2 regions of the Rathayibacter festucae DSM 15932 genome follow, and region 1 is predicted to be linked to the other one. Evidence: predicted binding sites of a transcription regulator. Region 1 holds the regulator's gene; the other holds the start of a gene.

Region 1 (9,295 bases):
GTGAGCGAGCCGGGCAGGTAGCCCAGCCGCTCCCCCGCCTCGACCGCGGGGCGAGTGAGGATGATCCGCTCGACCTCCTTGCGCTGCAGGGACTGCACCGCCTTGGCCATCGCGAGGTAGGTCTTTCCGGTGCCGGCCGGGCCGATGCCGAAGACGATCGTGTTCTGGTCGACGGCGTCGACGTACTCGCGCTGCCCCAGGGTCTTCGGGCGGATGCTCTTCCCGCGCGCCGTGAGGATGGCCTGGCCGAACGCGTCCGCGGGTCGCACCGGCCCGCCGTTCTCGAGGATGCGCGCGGACTCGCGCACGCCCTCCGGGTCGAGGTCGTGGCCGCCTGCCGTCATGAGCACCAGTTCTTCCACCAGGCGCGCCGCCGCGGCGACGGGGGCGCCCTCGCCGTCGAGGGTCACCTCGTTGCCGCGCACGTGCACCCGGACGTCGGGGAATCGCGATTCGACCGCCCGGATGAGGCGGTCCTGGGGTCCGAGGAGGCGCACCATGGCGATTCCGTCGACGGCGATGACGCGGTGCGTCCCGCCGGTGGTCCGGTCCGCGTCGCTCTGCGGGACCGTCGGCTCCGTCGAGCCGGTTCGAGTGGGGTTCTGGTCCGCGGAGCGATCGCCCGCGTGATCAACCGGTGGCAAGGGAGCCTTCCGTCAGGTGGCCGCCCAGGACGTGGGCGTGGACGTGGAACACGGTCTGACCGGCCTCTTCGCCGGAGTTGAAGACGAGGCGGAACTGGCCGTTGCTGTGCGCGTCGGCCAGGGTCTGCGCGACGACGGCCATCTCGGCGAGGAGCTCCGGATCGCCCGCGGCGAGCTCGGCGACGTTCGCGTACTCGGGGGTCTTCGGGAAGATCAGCAGGTGGACGGGCGCCTTCGGCGCGATGTCCTGGATCGCGAGGATCCGCTCGTTCTCGAACACCACGTCGGCGGGGATCTCGCCGCGGACGATGCGCGTGAAGACAGTGGGCTCGGTCATGCATCCATCTTAAACGGGGCGACGGCGACGACGGGGGCGCGTTCGCCCAGGGCGCGCGGATCGGCGGGGATCACCAGCGGCCGAGACGGGCCGAGAGCACGGCGATCGCGGCCGGGCCGGCGGTGGAGGTGCGCAGGACGGAGTCGCCGAGCGCGACGGCCTCGGCACCCGCGTCGGCGAGCGCGCGCAGCTCCTCCTCCGCGATGCCGCCCTCGGGTCCGACGACGAGCACGAGGTCGCGCCCGTCCGGCTCGATCGCGGTGAGCCGCTCCTCGGCCGAGGGCTCGAGCACGAGCACGCGCGCCGTCGCGGCCCGCTCCACCAGAGCACGCAGGCCGACGACCGCCGACACCTCCGGCACCCGGGCGCGGAGCGACTGCTTGCTCGCCTCGCGGACGATGCTGCGCCAGCGCTCGCGGCCCTTCTCCTCCTTGACGCCCGACCAGCGCGAGACGGAGCGGGCGGCCTGCCACGGCACGACCTCGTCCACGCCGAGCTCGGTCGCGGCCTGGATCGCCAGCTCGTCGCGGTCGCCCTTCGCGAGCGCCTGCACGAGCACGAGGCGCGGGCTCGGCGCGGGCACCTCCTCGACCGACTCGACCGCGAGGACGACCCGCGACGCCTCCGCGCTCTCGACGACGGCCACGGCGACCCGGCCTCGGCCGTCGCCGACGCGGACGCTCTCGCCCGCGCGGATCCGGCTCACGGTCGCGAGGTGGCGCGCCTCCGCGCCGGAGAGCTCCAGCCGGCCGCCGGCGACGAAGTCCCCGGAGTCGAGCGACTCGTCGATGTAGTGGTGCGCCACGCCGGATCCGGTCAGCCCAGGAAGCGGTCGCGGAGCTTGGAGAAGAGCCCCTGCTGGAAGTGCGTGAGGGCCGGCTTCTGTGGCTTGTAGTGCTTGGCGAACTCCTGCACCAGCTCGCGCTCGCGGTGCCCCAGCTTGGTGGGAGTGACGACCTGGATGCCGACGCGGAGGTCGCCGCGGCCGTTGCCGCGCAGCTTGGTGACGCCGCGGCCCTTGATCGTGACGATCTCGGTGCTCTGCGTGCCCGGCTTCACCTCGATCTCGATGTCGCCGTCGAGCGCCGCGAGGGTCGTCGTCGAGCCGAGGATCGCGTCCGTCATCTGCACCTCGAGGGTACAGAGCAGGTCGTCGCCGTTGCGGCTGAAGATGTCGTGGTGCTTGACCTTGATCTCGAGGTAGAGGTCGCCGCTCGGTCCGCCCGCCGGGCCGACCTCGCCGCTGCCGGGCATCTGCAGGCGGAGGCCCGTGTCGACACCCGCGGGGACGTCGACGGGGATGGTCCGGCGCGCGCGGACGCGGCCCTGGCCCTGGCAGGTGGAGCACGGGGTGGCGATGACGGTGCCGTAGCCGCGGCAGGTGCCGCAGGGGCTGGCCGTCATCACGTTGCCGAGCAGCGAGCGGACGGTGCGCTGGATCTGGCCCGAGCCGTGGCAGATGTCGCAGGTGACCGGCGAGGTGCCCGGCTGGCAGCACGAGCCCTGGCAGGTCTCGCAGAGCACGGCCGTGTCGACCTCGAGGTCGCGGTGGGTGCCGAAGATGACCTCGTCGAGCGAGACCTCGACGCGGAGCAGCGCGTCCTGGCCGCGCTCCCGGCGCGACCGCGGGCCGCGCGAGGAGCCCTGCGCGCCCTGGCCGAAGAACGTCTCGAAGATGTCGCCGAAGCCGCCGAAGCCCTGCCCGCCGCCGCCGGGGAAGCCGTCCTGCGGGCCGCGGTCGTACTGCTGGCGCTGCTGGGCGTCGCTCAGGACGTCGTAGGCGTGCGTGACGAGCTTGAAGCGCTCGGACGCGTCCGCGCTCGGGTTGACGTCGGGGTGCAGCTCGCGCGCGAGCCGGCGGTACGCCTTCTTGATCTCGTCGGCGGAGGCGTCTCGGTCGACGCCGAGGACTTCGTAGTGATCGGCCACAGGGGGCTTCGTCCTTCGTTCGTGGGTCGGTGCGCCGGGCACGGCGGACCTGTCGGGAGCCGGGGGTGTCCGGCGAGGGTCTGGGAGCGGGTCATTCCTCGCCGAGGAGGCGGGAGAGGTAGCGGGCGACGGCGCGGACCGCCGCGATGTTGCCGGAGTAGTCCATCCTGATCGGTCCGAGGACCCCCAGGCGCGAGACCTGGCCGCCGGCCGTGTTGTAGCCGCTGGTCAGCACGGAGGTCTCCTGGAGGCCGAACGGCGCGTTCTCGCGGCCGATGCGGACCGAGATGCCGCGCGGGTCCGGCGTCATCTCGGCGAAGAGGCGCAGCAGCTCGACCTGCTCCTCGATCGCCTCGAGAACGGGGTAGATGCTGCCGGAGAAGTCCTCCTCGGTGCGCACCAGGTTCGCGGCGCCCGCCATCACCAGGCGGTCCTGCCGGTTCGCGCCGACCTGCTCGAGCAGCGTCTGCACGACCGGGTCGACGACGTCGCGGCGCTCGGGGCTGAACTGCTCGGTCGCGCTCTGCAGCGTCTCCGCCGCAGCGGCGAGACCGAGCCCGAGAACGGCCGTGTTGAGCTTCGCCCGGATCTCGCCGAGCAGCAGCTCGTCGACGTCCTCGGGCGTCTCGAGCACGCGCTGGTCGACGCGGCCGGTGTCGGTGATCAGCACGGAGAGCAGCCGCCGCGGGGCGAGGGCGACCAGCTCGACGTGACGGATGCGCGCCGCGCCGAAGGAGGGGTACTGCACGAGCGCGACGCTGTTGGTGAGCTGCGAGAGCAGCCGCACCGTCCGCACGAGCACCTCGTCGAGGTCGGGGCTCTGGCCGAGGAAGGTCTCGATCGCCTGCCGCTGCGCCGCGGTCAGCGGGCGCAGGTCGGTCAGCTGGTCGACGAAGAGGCGGTAGCCCTTGTCGGTGGGGACGCGGCCGGAGGAGGTGTGCGGGGCCGCGATCAGCTCCTCCTCCTCGAGCTGCGCCATCTCGTTGCGGATGGTCGCCGCGGAGACGCCGAACGCGTGGCGCTCGACGATCGACTTGGAGCCCACCGGCTCGCGGTTCGCGACGTAGTCCTGCACGATCACGCGCAGGACCTGGAGACCGCGCTCCGTCACCATACGACCGACCTCCCGCCGGACTCCGGGTGCCTCGCGGCACGACCACCTCGGCGCCGTGGCGCCGCGCGGAGCTTGGCACTCCGCGAGATTGAGTGCCAATCATAACCGCGCAGGAGGAAGGAGGGCGGGGCTCGCCCAGGATCCGCCCCCGTCGCGACTCGCTCTCTGCCACGATGGACGCCGAGCGCCCGGGGTCGCCCGACGCGCCGATTCCTGAGACGGAGATCACCATGTCGGCCACCCCGCCCCCGCCGCCGCCCGCCTACTCGACGCCCGCCCCGCCGCTGAACCCGGCCGACGAGAAGACCTGGGCGATCGTCACCCACATCACGGGCATCTTCTTCAGCTTCATCCCGTCGCTGATCGTCTACCTCGTCTTCAAGGGCCGCGGGCCCTTCCTCGAGGCGCACGCGAAGACGGCGCTGAACTTCCACCTGACCACGCTGATCGCCTACGTCGCCGGGACGATCCTGAGCTTCGTGCTCGTCGGCTTCATCGTCTTCCTCGTCGTGCCGATCCTCGTGATCGTCTTCGCGATCATCGCCTCGGTGCGCGCCAGCGCCGGCGAGTACTACACGTACCCGCTGAGCATCCCCTTCTTCAAGTAGAGACGCCGCCTTCCATGCTGGTCGAGTAGCCGCCGCAGGCGGCGTATCGAGACCCACGCACATCGGACGGTGGATCTCGATACGCCCGCTCCGCGGGCTACTCGATCAACATGACCGAAAGCAGCCGCCGCAGGCGGGGCCACATGCTGGTCGAGTAGCCGCCGCAGGCGGCGTATCGAGACCCCCGTCCATCAGACGGAGGATCTCGATCCGCCCGCTCCGCGGGCCGCTCGATCAGCAGGGAGCGGTCCGGCTCAGCCGTCCGTCAGGCGGCGGACGACCGCGTCGGCCAGCAGCCGGCCGTGCAGGGTCAGCACGAGGCGCCCGCGGAGGGCGGCCCGGCCGTCGACGAGGCCGTCGGCGATCAGCCCCGCGACCTCGCGGCGCCGTTCCGGGTCGATCGCGTCGATCGGCAGCCCGTCCGCCAGGCGCGAGCGCAGCAGCACGTCCTCCACCCGGCGGGTCGCGGCGTCGAGGGTCTCCCGTCCGGCGGCCGGCGACGAGCCCGAGTGCAGCCGCTCGGCGTAGGCCGCCGGGTGCTTCACGTTCCACCAGCGCACCCCGCCGACGTGGCTGTGGGCACCGGGCCCGACGCCCCACCAGTCGTGCCCCAGCCAGTAGGACAGGTTGTGCCGCGACCGATGCGCGTCGTCGCGCGCCCAGTTGCTCACCTCGTACCAGGAGTAGCCGGCCGCGGCGAGCCGAGCATCCGCCAGCTCGTACATGTCGGCGGTCAGGTCGTCGTCCGGAGTCGCCACCTCGCCGCGGCGGATCTGCCGCGCGAGCTTCGTCCCGTCCTCCACGATCAGCGCGTACGCCGAGAGGTGGTCGGGCCGGTTGGCCAGCGCCGAGTCGAGCGAGCGCTCCCAGTCGACCAGCGACTCCCCCGGCGTGCCGTAGATCAGGTCGAGGCTGACCTGAAGCCCCGCCTCGCGCGCCCACTCGACGACGAGCGGCACGCGCTCGGGATCGTGGGTGCGCTCGAGCGTCGCGAGCACGTGCGGCACGGCCGACTGCATCCCGAAGCTGACCCGGGTGAACCCGGCGTCGGCCAGCTCGCGGAGGTAGGCGGCGTCGACCGAGTCCGGGTTCGCCTCCGTCGTGATCTCGGCGCCGTCGGCGACGCCGAAGTGCCGCCGGAGCCCGTCGAGCATGCGCACCAGATCGCGGGCGGGCAGCAGCGTCGGAGTCCCGCCGCCGAAGAACACGGTCGCCGCGGGACGCCTCGGCAGCCCGGCACTCGCGAGCACACCCTCGCCGAGCGCCATCTCGACGATCGCCTCGTCGGCGTAGTCCTGCTGCTTCGCGCCGCGCAGCTCGGTCGCGGTGTAGGTGTTGAAGTCGCAGTAGCCGCAGCGCACCCGGCAGAACGGGACGTGCACGTACAGCCCGAGGTCGCGGGTCTCCACGCCGTCGGCGACGGAGGCCGGCAGGAGTCCGTCGAGCGGCGCCGGGTCGGCGAGCGGGAGGGCGCTGCCCACGTCAGCTGACGCGCGCCGGCAGCAGCGCGCGCAGGTACTTCTTGACCTGCCGCTTCTGCACGACCCGCAGGACGGGGGTGCCGAGGCGGTAGAGGGCGGTGGAGGGCCGCGAGAAGACGCGGATGACGAGCCAGACCGAGTCGTCGGCGCGCTTCTCGACCACGAACGACTCCTCGCCGCTCTCCGGGTGGCCCTCGAGGGTGCCGTAGGCGAAGCCGACCTGGTCGGGCTCGTCCACGACGTAGACGACCCGCACGGGGGCGTTCACCGTCCGGCCGAGCAGCGTGATCTTGAGCACGGCCGTCACGCCGGCGGTGATGTAGGGCGTGCCGTCCGCCGAGAACTGCTCCTCGGTCGGGCGGCTGGCGAGGTCGATCGGGGTGCCGGCGGAGTCGAAGTTCACGCCGGTGTACTGCACGCCGCTGCCGGCGGTGATGTCGGTGACGGCGATGCCGCTGCCGCGCTGCACGCCCCACGTCATCAGCGACGCGGTCGTGATCGCGAAGCGCTCGGCGCCCGAGCCCAGGCGCGCCTCGAAGCGCTCGGCGGTGAAGCCGTCCGGCGGGTACTCGAGCAGATCCGGCGCGAGCGTGCCGCCGACCGCCGCGTAGGTGACCTGCGGCTGCCCCTCGAAGCTCGAGCGCCGGACGCTCACTTCTTGTCCTTCGTCTCGACGTCACCACTCAGGGCGGCGATGAACGCCTCCTGCGGGACCTCGACGCGGCCGACCATCTTCATGCGCTTCTTGCCCTCCTTCTGCTTCTCGAGCAGTTTGCGCTTGCGGGTGATGTCACCGCCATAGCACTTGGCGAGGACGTCCTTCCGCATCGCGCTGATCGACTCGCGCGCGATGATGCGAGCGCCGATCGCGGCCTGGATGGGCACCTCGAACTGCTGGCGCGGGATCAGCTTGCGCAGCCGTCCCGTCATCAGCACGCCGTAGGCGTAGGCCTTGTCGCGGTGGACGATCGCGCTGAACGCGTCGACCTGCTCGCCCTGCAGCAGGATGTCGACCTTCACCAGGTCGGCCTCCTGATCGCCGGCGGGCTCGTAGTCGAGCGAGGCGTAGCCGGCCGTCTTCGACTTGAGGTTGTCGAAGAAGTCGAAGACGATCTCGCCGAGGGGCATGTGGTAGCGGATCTCGACGCGGTCCTCGCCGAGGTACTCCATCCCGATCAGCGTGCCGCGACGGCTCTGGCAGAGCTCCATGATCGTGCCGACGTAGTCCTTCGGCGCGAGGATCGCGGCCCGGACGATCGGCTCGGTGACGCTGGCGATCTTGCCGACCGGGAACTCGCTCGGGTTGGTGACCGTGACGGTGCTCTTGTCGTCGGTGGTCACCTCGTAGATGACGGACGGCGCCGTGGTGATCAGGTCGAGGCCGAACTCGCGGTCGAGCCGCTCGGTGACGATCTCGAGGTGCAGCAGACCGAGGAAGCCGCAGCGGAAGCCGAAGCCGAGCGCGACCGAGGTCTCGGGCTCGTAGACGAGCGCCGCGTCGGAGAGCTTGAGCTTGTCCAGTGCCTCGCGGAGGTCGGGGTAGTCGCTGCCGTCGATCGGGTAGAGACCGGAGAACACCATCGGCAGCGGCTCGGTGTAGCCGGGCAGCGCCTCGGTGGCGGGCTTGGACGCGGTGGTGACGGTGTCGCCGACCTTCGACTGGCGGACGTCCTTCACGCCGGTGATCAGGTAGCCGACCTCGCCGACGCCGAGGCCCTTGGTGGAGACCGGCTCGGGGCTGGAGACGCCGATCTCGAGGATCTCGTGAGTGGCACGCGTCGACATCATCTGGATCTTCTCGCGCGGCGAGAGCTGACCGTCGATCATCCGGACGTAGGTGACGACGCCGCGGTAGGAGTCGTAGACGGAGTCGAAGATCATCGCGCGAGCGGGAGCGTTCTTGTCGCCGACCGGCGCGGGCACCAGCTCGGTGACGCGGTCGAGCAGAGCCTCGACGCCGACGCCGGTCTTGCCGGAGACGCGGAGGACGTCGGCCGGGTCGCCGCCGATGAGGCTCGCGAGCTCGGCCGCGTACTTCTCCGGGTCGGCGGCGGGGAGGTCGATCTTGTTGAGGACCGGGATGATCGCCAGGTCGTTCTCGAGCGCGAGGTAGAGGTTCGCGAGGGTCTGCGCCTCGATGCCCTGCGCGGCGTCGACCAGCAGGATCGCGCCCTCGCAAGCGGCGAGCGAGCGGCTGACCTCGTAGGAGAAGTCGACGTGACCGGGGGTGTCGATCATGTTGAGCGCGAAGGTCTGTCCGTCGCGCTCCCAGGGCATGCGCACGGCCTGCGACTTGATCGTGATGCCGCGCTCGCGCTCGATGTCCATCCGATCGAGGTACTGCGCGCGCATCGCGCGGTCCTCGACCACGCCCGTGATGCCGAGCATGCGATCGGCGAGCGTGGACTTGCCGTGATCGATGTGGGCGATGATGCAGAAGTTGCGGATGGACGCCGGATCGGTCGCGGCGGGCTCGAGCCCGAGGTGTGCACGTGGAGACATCGTGCGTCCAGTGTCCCACGGCCGGGGTGCGGCGGCGGGCGAGGGGCCGGGACCGGCCGGATGCGGTGCAGAACGTCAGCTGTGGAGGGGACTCGTCGCCGATGGGCGATGAGCGCGGTTCTCCGCTGATGTTCTGCGGCAGTCCTCGCTAGAGGTCGAGTCCGTAGGTGCGCGTGGGCTCGATCCTGGGCGGGTTCTCGCGCTCGGGGAGCCGGACGAAGCCCATGCTCTCGTAGAGGGCGTGCGCGGCGAGCATGTCGGTGCCGCTGTTCATGACCACGCGCTGGAGTCCCCGCTCGACGGCGAGCATCACCACGAACTCGGTGAGCAGGCGGCCCAGCCCGCGGCCGCGCGCCTCCGGAGCGACCGCCAGCAGCCGCCAGTCGAGCTCACCCGGGCGACCGAGGGAGTAGAGGTTGGCGCCGGGAGCCGCGGTGGTGACGGTCGCGAGGATCGCGCCGGCCTCCTCCGCGACCCAGACCTCGCCCTCGCGGTCGTGCCGGGCGACATCGGCGACGTCCGCCGCGTACTCCTCCCCCAGCTCGTAGTCGTGGGCATAGGCGGCGAGGCGCAGGCGGGAGACCTCGGCGTACTCCTCCGGGCGCACCCGGCGGACCAGGACGTCGTCGGCGCTCATGCGCTCGCCGCCGCGGTCGGGGCCGGCAGGGCGCGCAGCCCGT
Region 2 (9,295 bases), 550 kb from region 1:
TCGCGGCGTTGAGGCCGTGTCCGGTGGGCAGCTCGCGGACCTTGGCGGCGACGACGCCCGGCTCGAGACCGGCGTTCAGCGCGATCTGCTTGAGCGGCGCGTCGATTGCGACCTTGACGATGTTCGCGCCGGTCGCCTCGTCTCCGACCAGCTCGAGCTTCTCGAAGGCGAGCTTGCCGGCCTGGATGAGGGCGACGCCACCACCGGCGACGATGCCCTCCTCGACGGCGGCCTTCGCGTTGCGGACGGCGTCCTCGATGCGGTGCTTGCGCTCCTTGAGCTCGACCTCGGTCGCAGCTCCGGCCTTGATGACCGCGACGCCACCGGCGAGCTTCGCGAGACGCTCCTGGAGCTTCTCGCGGTCGTAGTCGCTGTCGGTGTTCTCGATCTCGCCGCGGATCTGCGCGACGCGACCGGCGATGGCCTCGGCGTCGCCGGCACCCTCGACGATCGTGGTCTCGTCCTTGGTGATGACGACCTTGCGGGCCGAGCCGAGCAGGTCGAGGGTGACGTTCTCGAGCTTGAGGCCGACCTCCTCGGAGATGACCTGGCCACCGGTGAGGATCGCGATGTCCTGGAGCTGCGCCTTGCGACGGTCGCCGAAGCCCGGGGCCTTGACGGCGACCGACTTGAAGATGCCGCGGATCTTGTTGACGACCAGGGTCGCCAGCGCCTCGCCGTCGACGTCCTCGGCGATGATCAGCAGCTGCTTGCCCGCCTGGATCACCTTGTCGACGACGGGGAGGAGGTCCTTGATGTTCGAGACCTTGGAGTTGACGATCAGGATGTACGGGTCCTCGAACACGGCCTCCTGGCGGTCGGGGTCCGTGACGAAGTACTGCGACAGGTAGCCCTTGTCGAAGCGCATGCCCTCGGTCAGCTCGAGCTCGGTGCCGAAGGTGTTCGACTCCTCGACGGTGACGACGCCCTCCTTGCCGACCTTGTCGATCGCCTCGGCGATGATCGCGCCGATCTCGGGGTCCGCGGCGGAGATGGAGGCCGTGGCCGCGATCTCTTCCTTGGTCTCGATCGCCTTGGCGCCGGCGACGAGCTCGGCGGTGACGGCCTTGACGGCCTTCTCGATGCCCTTCTTCAGGCTGATCGGGTCGGCGCCGGCCGCGACGTTGCGCAGGCCCTCGCGGACGAGCGCCTGGGCGAGGACGGTCGCGGTGGTGGTGCCGTCGCCGGCGACGTCGTCGGTCTTCTTGGCGACCTCCTTGACGAGCTCGGCGCCGATCTTCTCGTACGGCTCGTCGAGCTCGATCTCCTTGGCGATCGAGACGCCGTCGTTCGTGATGGTGGGGGCTCCCCACTTCTTCTCGAGCACGACGTTGCGGCCGCGCGGGCCGAGGGTCACCTTGACCGCATCGGCCAGGGTGTTGAGTCCACGCTCGAGGCCGCGGCGGGCTTCTTCGTCAAAAGCAATGATCTTGGCCATGTGTGTTCTTCGTCCCTCCCGGACGTCAGGGGAATTCCGTCGTTGGCACTCGACTGGAGCGAGTGCCAACAGCGATTCTGGCACTCACCCGGGAGGAGTGCAAGTGACGCCGGCGCCTGGCGCAACGCGAGGAGCCGCCGCCCGCACGAGGCGGACGACGGCTCCAGGCAGGGCGGGGGCTTCAGACCACGCGCACCGATTCGGCCTGCGGGCCCTTGGACCCGGTGCCGACCTCGAACGCGACGTGCTGGCCCTCTTCGAGGACCTTGTATCCCGACATGTCGATGGCGGAGTAGTGGACGAACACGTCCTGCCCGCCGCCGTCGACCGTGATGAAGCCGTAGCCCTTCTCAGAGTTGAACCACTTGACGGTTCCGTTCGCCATCTCTCACTCCCAAAGTGCTGTGCTGCCTGCGACACGAGCGATGCGCAGGTGCCTGATTAGGGAGCATAAGCCAGCGTTTCGGCCCGGAATGGGGCGGAAAGCGCCCGTGGGAAAGAGTTGTCCGGGATTCAACATGAATTAAACGTGCCGGAAACAGAACGCCCCCGGGACACGCCCCGAGGGGGTGCTCCGGGGGCGTCCGCGCCGCCGCGCTACTGCGGCGGATAGTCCGAGCCGAGCACGACGACGACGGATCCGGTCTCGACGAAGTCCTGCGTCAGAGCCGGCGTGCCGACGCCGAGCGACTGAGCGACACCGAGCGCCGCGCCCTCGAGCGCGGGGTCGGTGTAGTAGATCGTCGTGGCCGTCTCCTCCTCGGTGTTCGCGTTCGCGACCGTGGGCACGCTCCAGCCCGCCGCGGCCAGCGCGTCCCCGGCGTTCGCGGCGAGGCCCGCCGTCGCCGTCCCGTTCAGGACCGCGAGCGCGAGGGCCGGGTCGACCGTGGGGGTGACCGCAGGGGTCGCCTCCGTCTCGGCGATGCCGGTGGGCGGCGTGAAGACGTCGTTGAACTGCACCCGGTTGTCGATCACCAGCAGTCCGATGAAGCCGAGCAGCACGATCACTCCGGTGGCCAGGGCCGCCCAGGCCAGCGCGACCGCGCGGGCGTGCGGGGCGGGCGGGCGGCGGTGGGCGCCGACGCGGCCCTCGGTGGCCGGGATCTCGTCGAAGCGGTCCTTCGGAGCGGTGGTGGTCATCGTCGGTACGGCCGGCCTTCCGTTCGTGGGCCCGAGCAGCTCGCCTACTCGGGGCGCCCGAGGCGGCGCGCGGCGCGGGCGCCGGCGCGCCCGTCGCGGATGCGCTGCAGCCGCTTGACGAGCATCGGGTCGTGCGCGAGGGCGGCCGGTGAGGCCAGAACCGCGCTGAGCACCTGATAGTAGCGGGCGACCGAGAGGCCGAACCTCTCGCGGATCGCGTCGTCCTTGTCCCCGGCGCGGGCCGTCCACTCGCCCTCGAACTCGAGGACGCGGCGGTCCCGCTCGGACAGGACGGAGCCCGTGCTGCGCTCGACGTCCGTGGCCCTGCTCATCCCTCCACAGTAGGGAGGGACGGCTCGGCGGCGGCTGAGGCGCTCCGGTACATGCCGATGTGCGGGATGCCCGCCTCGTCGAACTCGTCGCCGAACGGCTCGAAGCCCGACCGCGCGTAGAGGCCCGCGATGTACGACTGCGCGTGGAGCAGGAGCGGCTCGTCCCCGTGGCGCTCCAGGACCGCGCTCACCAGCCGGTGGGCGAGGCCCTCCCCGCGTCGGTCGGCCCGGGTCACCACCCGCCCGATCACCCGGTGGGCGTCGCGGTGCTCGGGCCGCTCGTCCCGGAGGGTGCGGAGGTAGGCGGCCGTGCCGCGCTCGTCGGCGATCCACCAGTGCCGCGTCGTCGGCTCCAGATCGCGGCCGTCGAGCTCCTCGTCGTCGACCCGCTGCTCGCGCAGGAACACATCGGTCCGCAGCCGCGCGAACGCGTAGACCTCCTCGGTCGTGAGTTCGCTCCACGCCTTCGAGATCACGGAATTCAGCTGCACGGCGGAGAGTTTACGAGAGGAGAGGGGAGCGCCCTCCCCCGTACACTGACCAGGATTCCTAGGGAGACCCATGTCGTCGTATTCCGTGAACAAGACCGACGCCGAGTGGCGCGAGGAGCTCGACCGCGAGCAGTACTCGGTGCTGCGCCAGGCCGCCACCGAGCGCCCGTGGACCGGCGAGCTGCTCGACGAGCACCGCGAGGGGCTCTACACCTGCGCGGCGTGCCACGCCGAGCTGTTCAAGAGCGGCACCAAGTTCGACTCCGGCTGCGGCTGGCCGAGCTTCTACGAGTCCATCCGCCCCGACGCGGTGCAGCTCATCGAGGACAGCACCCTGGGCATGGTCCGCACCGAGGTCCGCTGCGCCAACTGCGGCTCGCACCTGGGTCACGTCTTCCCGGACGGCTTCGGCACGCCCACGGGAGACCGCTACTGCATGAACTCGATCGCGATGAACTTCACGACCGAGGGCGAGTGACCGTGGCCGCGACTCCCGTGCTCGAGGCCGTCCTGGCCCGGCGCTCCCGCTCGAAGGTGACCGCGGAGGCGCCGGGGCACGAGGAGATCGCGGCGTACGTCTCGGCCGCCTCGCGGCTCGCGGACCACAGCTCGCTCCGGCCGTGGCGGGTCATCGAGATCCGCGGGGCGGCGCGCGACCGCATCGGGCGCAGCTTCGCCGCCGCGTCCGGCGACAAGAAGGACGCGCGCAAGCACATCGAGAAGACGCACCGCGCCTCCCTCCTCCTCGCGGTCGTCGTGAGCGTGAAGAAGTCGAAGGTGCCCGCCTGGGAGCAGGAGGCCGTCGCCTCGGGCGTCGCGCACCTGCTCAGCCTGCTGCTCGACGAGGCCGGGTGGGGCGTCTTCTGGCGCACCGGCTCGTACACCCGCGCCAAGGCCGTGCGGAAGGCGCACCGCCTGGAGAAGGGCGAGGAGCTCCTCGGCTGGCTCTACGTCGGCCGGCCCGACGGCAAGATCGGCGGGCCGAAGCGGCCGACGCCGGCCGAGCGGCACCTGAGCATCCTCGAGCCGTGATCCGCCCGCGCGGGCCGGAGCCGAGGCGGCTTCCGGCCCCGCGATAGGGTGGCCCGGTGCGGACACGCACCTGCCGACGTGGCGCAATTGGTAGCGCACCCGACTTGTAATCGGGCGGTTACGGGTTCAAGTCCCGTCGTCGGCTCCGAGGCGGTCTCGTGAGCGGCCGATCGGCCGGCCGCTCCTCCACGACACCCTGCTGCGTCAGGCCGTCCGGCGGCAGTCCGGCGTACGGCAGCCCTCGCAGCCTCCGCGTGAGCGGCCTCTCGACCCAGCGGTGGATCACGAGCCCGGCGACCAGCGAGACGGCGATCGTGCCGGCCACGGAGAGCACTCCCGCTCGCAGGCCGATCAGTGCCAGGACGGCGGGCACGACCGGCCCGATCAGGGGATGGAAGAGGTACAGGCTGTAGGACGCCTCGCCCAGGGCGAGCAGCGGTCGCCGGAGGACGCGGTTCGCGCCACGACGCGATGCGAGCCGCCGGAAGAGCGGTTCGGCCAGGACCACCGCGACGAACGCGGCGGTGACGATCCCCTTCCGGAAGAGCGCGTCGCGCTGCCAGGAGATCCCCTCCGGTGCGAGAGCCGCGACGACGGTGAACACGACGGCGGCGCCCAGCGCGAGGAGCAGGCCGCGGCGCGCGCGCGAAAGCATGGGGATCCTCCCGATCGCCATGCCGATCGCGAAGTACAGGACGAGCGGATCGAAGTAGACCGCCCAGGCCGGCCAGTCCTCGGCCGGGCGGAGGAGATGGCCGGACGCGACGACGAGCACGACCGTCGACGCGAACACGAGGACGTTCCGCCGCAGGAGCAGCCCGAGCGCGAAGACCGCGTAGAAGGCCGTCTCGTAGGTGAGGGTCCAGCCGACGCCGAGGAGCGGCTCCACCGCGCCGTCGGGATTGCGGGCGGGCAGGAAGAGGTAGGACGCGACTCCTGACCACGGGGTGAGGGCGGCGTGCAGCACTGCCCCGGGCAGGACGAGGATCGACGCGATCTTCAGGGTCGTGGCGATCCAGTACAGCGGGACGATCCGAATCACGCGGCGGACGGCGAAGAACCGCCAGCCGCCCCTCACCTCGAAGGGACCCGCGGTGACCGCCATCACGAAGCCGGAGACGACGAAGAAGACGTCGACACCCGCGGCGGCGCCGTTCCAGACGGTGATCGAGTCGTCGAGGCGCTCGTGCGCGTAGAACGTGGCGTGCGTGATCACGACCAGGAGAGCCGCGACGAAGCGCAGGGCCTGGACACCCTCGAAGATCGGTGTCCTGGCGGTCGTCGGCGTGACGATCGGCGGCGTTGTCATGGCGGCCCCCCGGTGAGATCGGGTGAGCCTATCCACGAGAGCGAGCGGCCGACGCGGAGGCGCGGAACCGGCTGTCGCGCGATCGCGGGCCGTCCTCCTCCCCGGAGCGCCTCCCCCTGCGGCGACCGGGCTCAGGCCTCCCGAGGTGCACGACGAAGGGCCCCGGTCTCCCGGGGCCCTTCCTGTGCTCCGACCCGTCTCGGCGGGTCCGCGGCCTAGCCCGCGGCGGGCGTCGGGGTCGGCGTGGCCGACGAGTAGGTGTCGGCGGCGGCCGAGAGCACGAACGAGCTGAAGGCGTCGGCGTCGGTCAGCGAGCCGGTGTACGCCTCGCCGTTGACGAGGACCGTCGGGGTGCCCGAGACGGACGCGACCTCGGTGCCCGGCAGCGGGCCGGAAGTGGCGCGCTCCGTGGCCGCGCGCACCCAGCTGACGAAGGACTGGTCGTCGATGCAGGAGTTCACCGCGGCGGTGTCCTCGACACCCGCGTCGGCGGCGGCCTGCTTGAGCTGGTCGTCGGAGAGGCCGTCGGTGCCCTCAGCCGGCTGCTCGGCGAACAGCGCCGCGTTGAAGTCGAAGAAGGAGTCGGGCGACCGGTCGGCGACGCAGGCCGCGGCGTTGGCCGCGCGCTCCGAGTACTTGGTGCCGTTCGAGCGGGTGGTCAGGATGGCGATCGGGTGGATCTCGACCATGGCGGCACCGCTGGTGACCCACTCCTTGATCTGGTCGCCGTTTGTCTGCTCGAACTGGCCGCAGTAGGGGCAGAGGTAGTCGAGGTACACCCGGATGTCGACGGTGCCCGTGGAGGTGTCGAGCACGCTCGGGGTCGGGGTGCCGTCGGCCGGGATCGCCGGGGTGGTCGAGGCGACGAGGCCCTCGGTGACGAGGACGCCGTCGCTCGCCATGTTGGCGGGGCCCGGGCCGGCCGGGCGGATGCTCGAGGTGACGGCGAAGACGACGACCGCGACGATGGCGATCACCACGATCGCGAGTCCGCCCTGCAGGGCGAAGCGGCTGACGCGGTCGCGGCGCTTCTGCTGCTCGCGGAGTCGACGGGCCTTCTCGCGCGCGGCCTCTCGACGCTGGTTCTTCGAGAGACGGTCGTTGGCTCCGCCGATGGTCATGACAAGAACGCTCCGAATGAGAGGGGAAGTGCCGCCGGGCTGCGACTCGCCGGAATCCTACGCGCGAGCCCTGGGAAACCTCCAAACGACGGATACCGCCGGGTCCCGGCGCCCGCCGTCGGACCGCGGCTCCCCCCGTCCGGTGGCGCGTGGCATACTGTGACGGTTGGTCGGAGTCGCCCACGCGACGACGACCGTCACTTCCATTCACTCGGATCGTCCGGCACGTACCTGCCGGTGAAGGAGCAAGAACAATGGCGTCCGTAACCTATGACAACGCGTCCCGCGTCTACCCCGGGGCCACGCGTGCCTCGGTCGACAAGCTGAACCTCGAGGTCGGAGACGGCGAGTTCCTCGTCCTCGTCGGCCCCTCCGGCTGCGGCAAGTCCACCTCCCTGCGCATGCTCGCCGGCCTCGAAGAGGTCAACGAGGGCCGCATCCTGATCGGCGACCGCAACGTCACGGACGTTCCGCCGAAGGACCGCGACATCGCGATGGTCTTCCAGAACTACGCGCTCTACCCGCACATGTCGGTCGCCGAGAACATGGGCTTCGCGCTCAAGATCGCCGGCATCAACAAGGACGAGCGCGCCGCGCGGGTCCTCGAGGCCGCGAAGATGCTCGACCTCGAGCCCTACCTGAACCGCAAGCCGAAGGCCCTCTCGGGTGGCCAGCGTCAGCGCGTCGCGATGGGCCGCGCCATCGTCCGCAAGCCGCAGGTGTTCCTCATGGACGAGCCGCTGTCGAACCTCGACGCCAAGCTCCGCGTCCAGACCCGCACGCAGATCGGCACGCTCCAGCGCCGCCTGGGCATCACCACGGTCTACGTCACCCACGACCAGACCGAGGCGCTCACCATGGGCGACCGCATCGCGGTCCTCAAGGACGGACTGCTCCAGCAGGTCGGCACGCCCCGCGACCTCTACGAGAACCCGAACAACGTCTTCGTCGCCGGCTTCATCGGCTCGCCCGCGATGAACCTGTTCCACGCGGACGTCACCGACGGCGGCGTCAAGTTCGGCGACACGGTCCTCCCGATCGCCCGCGAGGCGCTCGCGAAGACCACCCAGAAGGTCGTCACGCTCGGCGTGCGCCCCGAGGACGTCACCGTCTCGACCCAGCCCGGCGGCCTGCCGATCGAGGTCGACCTGATCGAGGAGCTCGGCTCGGACGGCTACCTCTACGGCCACACCGAGGTCGAGGGTCGCCGCACCGACATCGTCGCGCGCGTCGACGGCCGCGTGCACCCGACCGCGGGCGACCGCGTCTACGTGACCGCGAACCACCGCGTGCACATCTTCGACGGCGAGTCGGGACTGCGCCTCTCCTAGGCTCCGCCCCCGCGCACACGCTGCCGCCGTCTCCTCCGAGGCGGCGGCAGCGTTCGTCCGGGCCCCTCCACCGTCCGACTCCCGACACGAACGGCGCGCCATGTCCGGCTCCCTCAACATCACCTCGGCCACGGTCGACCCCGCCCTCCTCGACCTGCCGTGGAACCTGCGGCTGAACGACTGGCCCGACGAGTACATCGCCGCGCTGCCCAAGGGCATCTCGCGGCACACGGTCCGCTTCGCGCACCTCTCCGGCCACGTCGTCGCCGTGAAGGAGACGACGGCGGAGATGTCGCGGCGCGAGTACGAGATGCTCAAGACCCTGCAGCGGCTCGACGTCCCGTGCGTCGTGCCGGGCGCCGTGATCACGAACCGCACCGACGACGAGGGCGACGAGCTGCCCGCCGTGCTGGTGACCCGGCACCTCAAGTTCTCGCTCCCCTACCGCGCGCTGTTCTCGCAGACGCTGCGTCCCGACACGGCCACCCGCCTCGTCGACGCGCTGGCGCTGCTGCTGGTGCGCCTGCACGTCATCGGCTTCTTCTGGGGCGACGTCTCGCTCTCGAACACGCTGTTCCGGCGCGACGCGGGCGCCTTCGCGGCGTACCTCGTGGACGCGGAGACCGGGCAGCTCTACTCGGGCGGACTCTCCAACGGCCAGCGCGAGAACGACCTCGAGATCGCCCGGGTCAACATCGCCGGCGAGCTGCTGGACCTCGAGGCGGGCGGCCGCGTCGACGACGACCTCGACCCGATCACGGTGTCCGACGGCATCGTCGCGGCCTACCGCAGTCTCTGGAAGGAGCTGACCGGGGCGGAGTCGTTCTCGACCTCCGAGCGCTGGCGCATCAACGACCGGGTGAACCGGCTCAACGAGCTGGGCTTCGACATCGAGGAGCTCGCGATCAAGACCGACGAGGCGGGCTCCACTGTGCGGATCCAGCCGAAGGTCGTCGACGCGGGCCACCACCAGCGCCGCCTGCTGCGGCTGACCGGGCTGGACGCGCAGGAGAACCAGGCGCGCCGCCTGCTGAACGACCTCGACTCCTACACCGCCACCTACGACAAGCAGGGGCTGGACGAGGAGATGGTCGCCCACGA

Evidence for each region. The regulator HrcA, encoded in region 1, represses chaperone genes, less so after heat shock. The targets are predictions, from matches to a motif close to TTNGCACTCGNNNNNNNCGAGTGCNAA.
Region 2: groL (chaperonin GroEL) is a predicted target of HrcA. The motif match lies at 1,481-1,507, and genes of this name have one in related genera.

What each region holds. Positions count from the first base shown of each region.
Region 1 covers NZ_CP028137.1:854,237-863,531, reverse strand. The annotation lists gene C1I64_RS04025 (PhoH family protein) at 1-500, opposite strand, end outside; gene C1I64_RS04020 (histidine triad nucleotide-binding protein) at 631-981, opposite strand; gene C1I64_RS04015 (16S rRNA (uracil(1498)-N(3))-methyltransferase) at 1,052-1,786, opposite strand; gene dnaJ (molecular chaperone DnaJ) at 1,798-2,910, opposite strand; gene hrcA (heat-inducible transcriptional repressor HrcA) at 3,002-4,024, opposite strand; gene C1I64_RS04000 (DUF4870 domain-containing protein) at 4,255-4,632, shown strand; gene hemW (radical SAM family heme chaperone HemW) at 4,887-6,113, opposite strand; gene C1I64_RS03990 (DUF1990 family protein) at 6,115-6,768, opposite strand; gene lepA (translation elongation factor 4) at 6,765-8,615, opposite strand; gene C1I64_RS03980 (GNAT family N-acetyltransferase) at 8,764-9,252, opposite strand; gene C1I64_RS03975 (pyridoxal phosphate-dependent aminotransferase) at 9,249-9,295, opposite strand, start outside.
Region 2 covers NZ_CP028137.1:306,157-315,451, reverse strand. The annotation lists gene groL (chaperonin GroEL) at 1-1,438, opposite strand, end outside; gene C1I64_RS01570 (cold-shock protein) at 1,620-1,823, opposite strand; gene C1I64_RS01565 (LytR C-terminal domain-containing protein) at 2,036-2,578, opposite strand; gene C1I64_RS01560 (DUF3263 domain-containing protein) at 2,623-2,910, opposite strand; gene C1I64_RS01555 (GNAT family N-acetyltransferase) at 2,907-3,401, opposite strand; gene msrB (peptide-methionine (R)-S-oxide reductase MsrB) at 3,472-3,879, shown strand; gene C1I64_RS01545 (nitroreductase family protein) at 3,876-4,433, shown strand; tRNA gene C1I64_RS01540 (tRNA-Thr) at 4,506-4,578, shown strand; gene C1I64_RS01535 (acyltransferase family protein) at 4,552-5,742, opposite strand; gene C1I64_RS01530 (DsbA family protein) at 5,958-6,863, opposite strand; gene C1I64_RS01525 (ABC transporter ATP-binding protein) at 7,118-8,194, shown strand; gene C1I64_RS01520 (DUF4032 domain-containing protein) at 8,295-9,295, shown strand, end outside.